Regions from separate parts of the Terrihabitans aquatilis genome, predicted to be linked through region 3. Evidence: predicted binding sites of a transcription regulator. Region 3 holds the regulator's gene; each other region holds the start of a gene.

What was found. Region 3 encodes LexA, which represses DNA repair genes until DNA is damaged. Its sites were predicted from a motif close to TGTTCNNNNTGTGTTCNG; they were not measured.
Region 1: the regulator LexA is predicted to act here: its motif matches at 1,636-1,653, upstream of radA (DNA repair protein RadA).
Region 2: the regulator LexA is predicted to act here: its motif matches at 2,119-2,136, upstream of ACQ6S1_RS04730 (putative DNA modification/repair radical SAM protein).

Annotation. Positions count from the first base shown of each region.
Region 1 is NZ_JBOCUO010000001.1:338,333-341,609, forward strand. Features, by position in the region: gene ACQ6S1_RS01765 (CvpA family protein) at 1-76, opposite strand, end outside; gene radA (DNA repair protein RadA) at 146-1,582, opposite strand; gene msrB (peptide-methionine (R)-S-oxide reductase MsrB) at 1,783-2,277, shown strand; gene alr (alanine racemase) at 2,284-3,277, opposite strand, start outside.
Region 2 is NZ_JBOCUO010000001.1:938,216-941,492, reverse strand. Features, by position in the region: gene epmA (EF-P lysine aminoacylase EpmA) at 1-743, opposite strand, end outside; gene efp (elongation factor P) at 828-1,394, shown strand; gene ACQ6S1_RS04735 (YqaA family protein) at 1,455-2,042, opposite strand; gene ACQ6S1_RS04730 (putative DNA modification/repair radical SAM protein) at 2,150-3,277, shown strand, end outside.
Region 3 is NZ_JBOCUO010000001.1:593,764-597,040, reverse strand. Features, by position in the region: gene ACQ6S1_RS03020 (ComEC/Rec2 family competence protein) at 1-1,446, shown strand, start outside; gene lexA (transcriptional repressor LexA) at 1,471-2,175, opposite strand; gene trmFO (methylenetetrahydrofolate--tRNA-(uracil(54)-C(5))-methyltransferase (FADH(2)-oxidizing) TrmFO) at 2,291-3,277, opposite strand, start outside.

The sequences.
Region 1 (3,277 bases), 260 kb from region 3:
AGCCCCGGACCATGGCCAGCAGGGCGGATATCAGAACCACGCCAATAAGGATGAAATCGAGAAGCGTTATCGACATGAAGTCGCCCTTGGCGGTCTGTTCGCGGCGCGGCGCCCTTATAGCCGGGCAGAACCGCGCCGTCACGCATCATTCATCTGCCGTCGCATCAGCCACATGACGGTGTTGCGGATGAGCACGCGCCGCTCCCCGGCCTCCACGTGCCGCGATCTCCGCAACGAGCGCATCGAGTGCTGTCAGTCCCATCAGAGACAAGCCCGATTCCGGCTTGCCTTCGCCCGAACCGGCAGAGCCTATGGCGCGCGCAAATCCGAGGCGTGCGGCTTCCTTCATTCTCAACCCTGCATGGGACACGGCACGCACGGAACCCGACAGGCTGATCTCGCCGAAGAAAACGCTATCGAGAGGCAGCACCGCGCCGGCGAAGGACGACACAAGTGCGGCAGCCACCGCGATGTCGGCGGCAGGCTCGTTGATGCGCAAGCCGCCGGCCACATTGAGGTAGACGTCGTGACTGCCGAGCCGCAGTCCCGCATGAGCTTCGAGCACGGCGAGGACCATGGAAAGGCGGTTCGAATCCCAGCCCACAACGGCTCGCCTCGGCGTGCCGAGCGAGGAGGGCGCCACAAGCGCCTGGATCTCGACAAGGATCGGCCGGGTACCTTCCATGCCGGCGAACACCGCCACGCCAGGCGCTGCGACGTCGCGGCTGGACAGAAACAGCGCGGAGGGGTTCGCGACGTCTTCCAGCCCGCCGCCCGTCATCGAGAACACGCCGATCTCGTCGGTTGGGCCGAACCGGTTTTTCTGGGCGCGCAGGATGCGGAAGGTATGGCCCTGCTCACCTTCGAAGGAGAGCACCGCATCCACCATGTGCTCGACCACGCGCGGACCCGCGATCTGGCCGTCCTTCGTCACATGGCCGACCAGGATGACGGTCGCACCCGAAGTCTTTGCAAAGCGGATCAGCGCCTGCGAGGCCGCACGCACCTGCGTGACGGTGCCGGGAGCCGATTCCACGCTGGCGGTCCACATGGTCTGAATCGAATCGATGATGACGAATCGCGGCGGCGCCCCGTTTCCCAGGGTCGCGAGGATGTCCTCGACGCTGGTCTCCGCGGCGAGTTCCACCGGCGCATCGGAAAGGCCGAGCCGAGCCGCCCGCATCCGTACCTGTGCCGTCGCTTCTTCGCCCGAGATGTAGACCGTTCGGTGCCCGGAGCGCGCCAGTGCGGCGCACGCCTGGATCAGCAAAGTGGATTTGCCGATGCCCGGTTCGCCGCCCAGCAGGATGGCGGAGCCGTGCACGAAGCCGCCGCCGGTCACGCGGTCCAGCTCACCGATGCCAGACTGAATACGCGGCGCCTCTTCGGACACGCCTCCCAGCCCCTCCAGCTCGATTCGGCGGCCGCCCCGTGCGGAGACCGCGCCACCCTTGCCGACCGGCGCGGCGGCGGCTTCCTCCGAGATCGAGTTCCAGGCATTGCAACTGTCGCAGCGGCCCGACCAGCGATTGTGGACGGCGCCGCAAGCTTGGCAGACAAAAGTGGAACGTGCGCGTGCCATGAGGTTCTCCCGGACCTCAAGATGCCGAAAATGGCACCGCAACGCCAGCATTTTGTTCCTTGAATGTTCTCATCTGGCGTTCCGCATCGGCAGCAACTCGCATTCTGACCCACGTCACGAGTCCGCTCTCATCTTCGTGACCGGTCCGGTGCAGCCCTGGCGGCATCCGCGCCGTATCTGTTCGTATCGGAGGATCGGACATGGTCGGCAGACGAAGCATTCTTCTTGGCGGCTTGGCGCTTGCGGGCCTTCTCGTATTTCGCGGACGTGGCGTCGTGGCACCGGCCATGGCCGAATCGTTCGAGATCGAGAAAACCGCCGAGGAATGGCGCAGGATCCTGACCCCGCAGCAATTCGCCGTGCTCCGGCAGGAGAGCACGGAGGCGCCGTTTACGAGCCCGCTGAACGACGAGCATCGGGAAGGCAGGTTCGTCTGCGCCGGTTGCGAATTGCCGTTGTTCTCGTCCGCCACGAAATTCGACAGCCGCACCGGTTGGCCGAGTTTCTGGGAGCCGTTGCCCAAGGCAATAGGCACGCGCAGGGATTATAAGCTGGTGCTGCCCCGCACGGAGGTTCACTGCCGGCGTTGCGGAGGACATCTGGGACATGTGTTCGACGACGGGCCGAAGCCCACAGGCCTGCGCTATTGCATGAACGGGGTAGCGATGACCTTCGTGCCGAAAGCGGCCGCCTGAATTGCCCTAGGCGATGTAGGCGCGTGCATACCTCGAGCCGAGGCTTGTGAGGATTTCATAGCCGATCGTCCCGGCGCGTTCCGCGATCTGATCGACGCCGATACCGTCACCGATCAGGATCGCTTCGCCGCCCCGCTGCGCCGCGTCCTCGGGAACGTCGGTGACATCGATCGCCAGCAGGTCCATCGAGATCCGGCCGACGAGCGGGCAAGGCTGTCCCCCGACAAGTGCGAACGTGCCCTCACGGTCGTCGCAGGAGCCGCCGGCACGCAGGAAACCATCGGCATATCCGACGGAGACGATGGCGATGCGGGACGGACGCTGCATCGTCTGCGCTGCGCCGTAGCCCACGCTTTCGCCGCCATCCACCGCGCGGACCTGCACGATGCGGCCTGCAAGCCGCACCACCGGCCGCATCGGATTGTGCTCGGAGGGGATCGGATTGCTCCCGTAGAGCGCAATGCCGGGTCGGCAGAGATCGAACCACGATTCGGGTATGGACAGGGTTGCCGCCGAATTCGCGAGGCTCGCCGCGACGCCGGGAAAAAGCCGTGCGGCCCGTGCGAAAACGTCAACCTGCCGGGCGGTCAATGAATGGCCGGGTTCGTCGGCACACGCCAGATGGCTCATGAGGAGGGAAGGGCGAAAGCCGAGCCTACCGGCCGAGCGGCGTTCCGCCACTTCGAGTGCGCCTGAGAAATCCAGACCGAGCCTGTTCATTCCCGTGTCGATGTGGATGGCCGCCTCACCGGAATTCTCGTCGGAAATCTGTGCGGCCCATTCCTCGATCTCGGCAAGGCTGCCGAGCACCGGTCGGATGCGAGATTCCCTGAAACGGGTCGACGCGCCAGGCGCGAGGCCGTTCAGCACGTAGATGACCGCGTCGGGCAAAACGTCCCGAACAACGAGCGCCTCCGCCAGATGCGCTACGAAGAACGTACGCGCGCCGGCATTCCAGAGCGCCGCGGACACCTCCCGTGCGCCCAGGCCATAAGCGTCC
Region 2 (3,277 bases), 340 kb from region 3:
GGCCGCGCCAAAGCCGCCTCCGCCACGGGATATTCGCACAGGATGGTGGGCCGTCCGATACCGAGATAGGGTTCGATCTTCGCCACCAGAACGCGGCTGAAGATGTCGGCCCAGACGTCGTCCTCGGCCACGCGAATGCCGGCCGCACGCGTTTGCGCCGCCAGCGCCTCGCGATCGGTCTCATGCGCGGAGACACTCGCGAGAAGATCGATCCCGGCAAACCGCTCGAACGCCTCGGCAAGCGTCAGCCGCTCCGGCTCGGCGAAGGGATCACAGACGCGGCCGCGAAAGTTCATCTGGCGGCACTCCGCAGTCTCGGCGGCACTCCGCAGGAAATTCACGCAATCGCTGAACAGGATCTCGTAAGGCGCTCCGGTGCGATACCATTCCAGCATGGTGAATTCCGGATGGTGTAGGGCACTCCGCTCGCCATTGCGGAACACGCGGGCGAAATCGAAGATTTTGTGCTCCCCGGCCGCGAGCAGTTTCTTCATCGCGAATTCGGGGGAGGTGTGCAGGTAAAACCGCTCGCGCCCACCGCCGATCTCCACGAAATCCGCGGCGAAGGCGTGCAGATGTGCCTCGTTGCCGGGAGAGATTTGCAGGATGCCGGCCTCTACCTCAACGAACCCCTCCGCTTCCAACACGGAGCGGATCGCCGTCTTCACACGTCCGCGCGCGTTCAGACGGGCGCGCCGCCGGGCATGATGTTCGGGGTGCCAGAAGGGCACGGCTTGGGTCATTGGGTCTTTCTCGGAGCCGCGAAGTGTGCGAGAGGGGCGGCAACGGAAGTTGCGCGGCCCGACGGCCCATCAGAAGGATAGAACGTGAAGGTTATCGCCAGCTCGCTCCGCAAAGGCAATGTCGTCGAGGTCGACGGCCGTCTCTACGTCATTCTCACGGCGGAGAACATCCATCCCGGCAAGGGCACGCCGGTGACCCAGCTCGACATGCGCCGCATCTCGGACGGCGTGAAGGTGTCGGAGCGCTACCGCACGACCGAGCAGGTCGAGCGCGCCTTCGTCGAGGACCAGGACCACACCTTCCTGTACTCGGACGGCGAGGGCTTCCACTTCATGAATCCCGAGAGCTACGAACAGATCGCCGTGCCGGCGGACGTCGTGGGCGATTACGCACCCTACCTTCAGGAAGGCATGAAGGTGCAGCTCGCGATCTATAACGGCCTCGCTCTGAGCCTCGAACTGCCGCAGCGCATGACGCTCGAAGTGGTCGAAACCGAGCCGGCCATGAAGGGCCAGACGGCATCCTCCTCCTACAAGCCGGCTGTTCTGTCCAACGGCGTGCGCACCAACGTTCCGCCGCACATCTCGGTGGGCACCCGCATCGTGATCCTCACCGAGGATGCGAGCTACGTGGAACGCGCCAAGGATTGAGACTTTCGCATCCGATGCGCGGAGATGGCCGGGTTCTCGCCCGGCCTTTTTCGTTCGCGGCTACGAAAACGCGAATTTTGTGGCGAACACGCCTGCCACGATGACCGCGATGATGATGGCGAAGGCCCAGCCGGACTTCTCCTCCATAAACGTCTTGGCCCTCGGCCCGCCCCATTTCAGCAGGGCGCAGGTGAGGAAAAAGCGCACGCCGCGCGCCAGAACGCTCATGATCACGAAGGTGAGGAAATCGAGCCGGGTCAGCCCCGAGGCGATGGTGATGATCTTGTAGGGCAACGGCGTGATGCCGCCGCCCAGCAGCACCATGAGCCAGCCGACATCGTTGTATTTCTCGGCGATCGTCTCGAACTCGTCGGCCAGACCATAAAAATCGAGGATCGCCTGGCCAACCGTCTCGAACAGGAAATAGCCGATCGCATAGCCCGCAATACCGCCCAGCACCGAGGTGATGGTGCAGATCAGCGCATAGCGCCAGGTGCGTTCCGGCCGGGCCAGCACCATGGGAATGAGCATCACATCGGGCGGAACGGGAAAAAACGAACTCTCCGCGAAGGTCACGGCCGCCAGGGCAGGTTCAGCATGCCGATGGCTGGCGAGGGCCATGGTGCGGGCGTAAAGGCTGCGGAACATCGTGACCCTGATTATCTCGGCATGCTGGTTGTAAGGCGCAATGTGGCGGTGGCTTGTCAACAGGTCATTCTACTTGAAGAACAAAAAGCGAACTCTATAATCTGCGCATGGACATCAAGCGCAAACTGGAAATCCTGGCCGACGCCGCGAAATACGACGCATCCTGCGCGTCGAGCGGCACGGACAAGCGCAATTCCAAAGGGAAAGCGGGCATCGGCTCCACCGAGGGCGCGGGTATCTGCCATTCCTATGCGCCGGACGGCCGCTGCATATCCTTGTTGAAGATCCTGATGACGAACGCCTGCGCGTTCGACTGCCTGTATTGCGTGAACCGGGCCTCATCCAATGTGCCGCGCGCGCGTTTCACCGTTGACGAGATCGTCACGCTAACGCTTGATTTTTACAAACGTAATTACATCGAGGGTTTGTTCCTCTCCTCGGGCATCATCCGCTCTCCGGATTACACGATGGAGCAGATCGTGGAGGTGGCGCGGCGGCTGCGTGAGGAGCATGGCTTCCGCGGCTACATCCATCTCAAGACCATTCCCGATGCCGACGAACTCCTGCTCGCCAAGGCCGGGCGCTATGCCGACCGCCTCTCGATCAACATCGAGCTGCCGACGGAAGCAGGTGTCGAGAAATTCGCGCCGGAAAAGAACGTGCGTGCCATTCGCCGCTCCATGGGTCGCATGCGGCTTCGGATCGACGAGGCGAAAGCCGAAAGGAAGGCGCCGCGTTTTGCGCCGGCCGGTCAGTCCACGCAGATGATCATCGGCGCGGACGCCACGACCGACAGCGAGATCCTCGCCACCAGCGCCAATCTTTATGGCTCGTTCGGGCTTCGCCGCGTCTATTTCTCGGCGTTCAGCCCCATTCCCGATGCGTCCTCGCTTCTGCCGCCGCAAGCTCCGCCCCTGGTGCGTGAGCATCGGCTGTATCAGGGCGACTGGCTGATGCGCTTCTACGGTTTCGAGACCTCGGAGATCTTTGCCGGAACCGACGGCATGCTCGACCTCGGCATCGACCCGAAAATGGCGTGGGCGCTGCGCAATCGTGATCGCTTTCCGCTCGATGTGAACCGGGCCAGCCGCGAGGAATTGCTGCGCGTTCCCGGTTTCGGCGTGAAGAGCGTCGACCGTATCCTTCGCGCGCGCCGCGTTCGCGCCATCCGCGCGGATGATCTGACCCGCCTGCATGTGCCGCTGAAAAGCGCGTTGCCCTTCATCGTCCTGCCG
Region 3 (3,277 bases):
AGCGCAAACGACGCGCTGCGGACCGCCGGTCTCTACCACGTCATCTCGATCTCGGGCCTTCATATGGCGTTGTTCGGCGGCACGCTGTTCACGGCGCTCCGTGTGATGCTGGTCCTCATTCCGGGCTTCGGACTTCGTTTTCCGGCGAAGAAAATCGGGGCATTCGTCGCACTGCTCGGTGCCTGCGGTTACCTGTATCTGTCGGGTGTCGAGGTTGCAGCGCAGCGCAGCTTCATCATGATCGCCGTTGTGTTCGTGGCCGTCATCTTCGACCGCCAGGGGGTCACCATGCGCAACCTCTCGCTTGCGGCCCTTTGCACCATCGTCCTGACGCCGGAATCGGTGATCGGCCCCAGTTTCCAGATGTCCTTCGCGGCCGTGATGGCGCTTGTCGCCTGGTATGAGCGTGCGCGGCTGCAACATCTTGAGGAGGAAGCTCACGTCCGTCGTACGGGATTATCCGGCCGCGTCATTGCGTATTTCGGCGGCATCGTCGCGACCACGGTGCTTGCCACTTTGGCCACTGCGCCGTTCGCGACCTTCCATTTTCAGCGGATTGCCCTTCATTCCCTGCCGTCGAACCTGCTTGCCCTGCCGCTAGTCAGCACGCTCATCATGCCCTTCGCCCTCATCGGATTCTTATTGATGCCGTTTGGGCTGGATGCTCCGGCCTGGATCGTCATGGGATATGGCATCGAATTGATGCTCCAGACCGCGTACTGGATCGCCTCCTGGCCGGGCGCCAATACCGGGATGGCCGCTTTTTCCCCGGTCGGTGTTTTGCTGCTCGCGCTCGGCCTGTGCTGGACGGCAATATGGACCACACGCCTGCGGCTTCTCGGAATTGCGCCGATCATCGCCGGGCTTCTGTTCGCCGCTTTTCCGGGGCGGCCGGACATCTACATTGAAGCCGGTGGTCGCGCGGCAGCGGTGAGGGCCCCGGACGGGCGGCTTCAGGTCAGTGGGGTGCGGTTCGCGGGTTTCGCGGCGCAGAACTGGCTTGCCGCAGATGGGGACACGCGATCACCGCGCGATCCGAGCGTTGCGGCGGAGGTGCATTGCGACAGCTTCGGCTGCACGCTTCCGATGGAAAAAGGCGGGTTCCTGGCCCTGAATTGGACCTATGCCGCGCTGCGTGAAGATTGCCAACGCGCAGCGATCGTCGTGACGCGGTTGATCGCACCGCCAGACTGCAGGACGAAGAGCCTTGTTATCGACGGAACAGATTTAGCGGAGGGTGGCGCCATGGCCCTTACGCACCGGCCGGACGGTACTTTCGCGATCTCGCGCGCCGATACCGCTCGTCGGATCTGGGACCCGATTACCCATCCGCCCGCCGGACCATCCTTCGCCGCGATAGCCTCGGACGGGAACGAAGCCGATTCCGTGCCCGAAGATGATAACGACGAGACAGATCCAGAGGCCCTCGTCACCGGGGATTTCTAGATCGGAAGCGGTGGCGAGCGAGCCTCAATACCTGCGAATGAGACCCACGAGCCGTCCCTGAACCCGCACGCGGTCAGGTCCGAAAATACGCGTCTCATATGCCGGGTTTGCGGCTTCAAGGGCGATGGACGCGCCGCGTTTGCGCAGCCGCTTCAGGGTCGCTTCCTCATCATCGACAAGGGCCACGACGATATCGCCGGTATTGGCCGTGTCCGATTTGCGGATCACCACCAGATCACCTTCGAGAATCCCGGCCTCGATCATCGAATCGCCCCGGACCTCGAGCGCGTAATGCTCGCCGCCGGACAGCATTTCGGGAGGAACGGCTATGGTGTGGCTTCGCGTCTGAATCGCCTCGATCGGGACACCGGCAGCGATACGGCCCATGACGGGCACGAACGCGGACGGCACCGCTTCCTCGTCATCATCAGCCCGTAGCCGCGCTTTGCCGAGATCCCCTTCGATCACGCTGGGCTGGAACTTGCCGGCTGCGGGTCTCAGACGGGGCGCAACCGCCTCGGGCAGTTTCAGCACTTCCAGGGCGCGCGCTCGATTGGGCAGCCGGCGGATGAAGCCGCGCTCCTCCAGTGCGGTGATCAGGCGATGGATGCCGGATTTGGACCGCAGGTTCAGCGCTTCCTTCATCTCGTCGAACGAGGGAGGCACGCCCGATTCCTTGAGGCGCTCATGGATGTAACGCAGAAGCTCGTGCTGCTTACGCGTGAGCATGGTGCCTCTCCGAATATCGAAACAAATCAGGAACACATTGGTAGCTGTTCCTTATGTGTTCCGCAATGGTTAACATCCGGTTTGCACGATGGTTTAGACGGATCGCGAAACGCAGTCAGCCGTCAGCGGTCTCACCTGCCCATGCTTGAAATGCTTCCTTAGCCCGGCCCGTCAGTGCCCGCTTTTTGGCGGCGCTTTTCGCCGCTCCACGAACACGCTCGCCATTCTCGCCCCTCAAGGCACCTTCGTAGGGTGGAAACAGCCCGAAATTGATATTCATGGGCTGAAAGCTGCGCTTCGTGTTCTCGTCTCCATTGGCTTCGATATGGCCGCCGGTGATGTGGCCGAGCAGGGCGCCCATGGCCGTCAAGGGCGGCGGGATCTCCAGTTTCCGGCCCAGCCGCTCGTCCGCCGCGAACCGGCCTGCCAGCAGCCCGACCGAGGCGCTTTCGACATAACCCTCACATCCGGTGATCTGGCCGGCAAAGCGCAAACGGGTCTGCGCCTTCAGGCGGAGCGTTCGATCGAGCAGCCTGGGCGAATCGAGAAACGTGTTGCGGTGCAGGCCGCCAAGACGGGCGAATTCCGCTTTCTCCAGACCCGGGATCATCCGAAACGTGTCGGCCTGGACGCCGTGGCGCAGCTTGGTCTGGAAGCCCACCATGTTGAACAAGGTGCCCAGAGCGTTGTCCTGGCGCAATTGCACCACCGCGTAGGGCTTCACACTTGGATTGCGCGGATTGGTCAGGCCCATGGGCTTCATCGGTCCGTGGCGCAGGGTCTCGCGGCCCCGCTCGGCCATCACCTCGATCGGCAGGCAGCCGTCAAAATATGGGGTGGTGGCCTCCCAATCCTTGAAGTCCACCCGCTCGCCCGTGAGAAGAGCATCCACGAAGACCTCGTACTGATCCCGGTCCAGCGGGCAGTTGATGTAGTCCGCGCCGCTGCCTCCCGGGCCAGCCTTGTCGTAACGCGACTGGAACCAGCACACATCCATGTCGATGGAATCGAAGTGCACGATGGGCGCTATCGCATCGAAGAAGGCCAGGGAATCGCGTCCCGTCAGATCGCGCACGGCCTGGGCAAATGCCTCGGAGGTGAG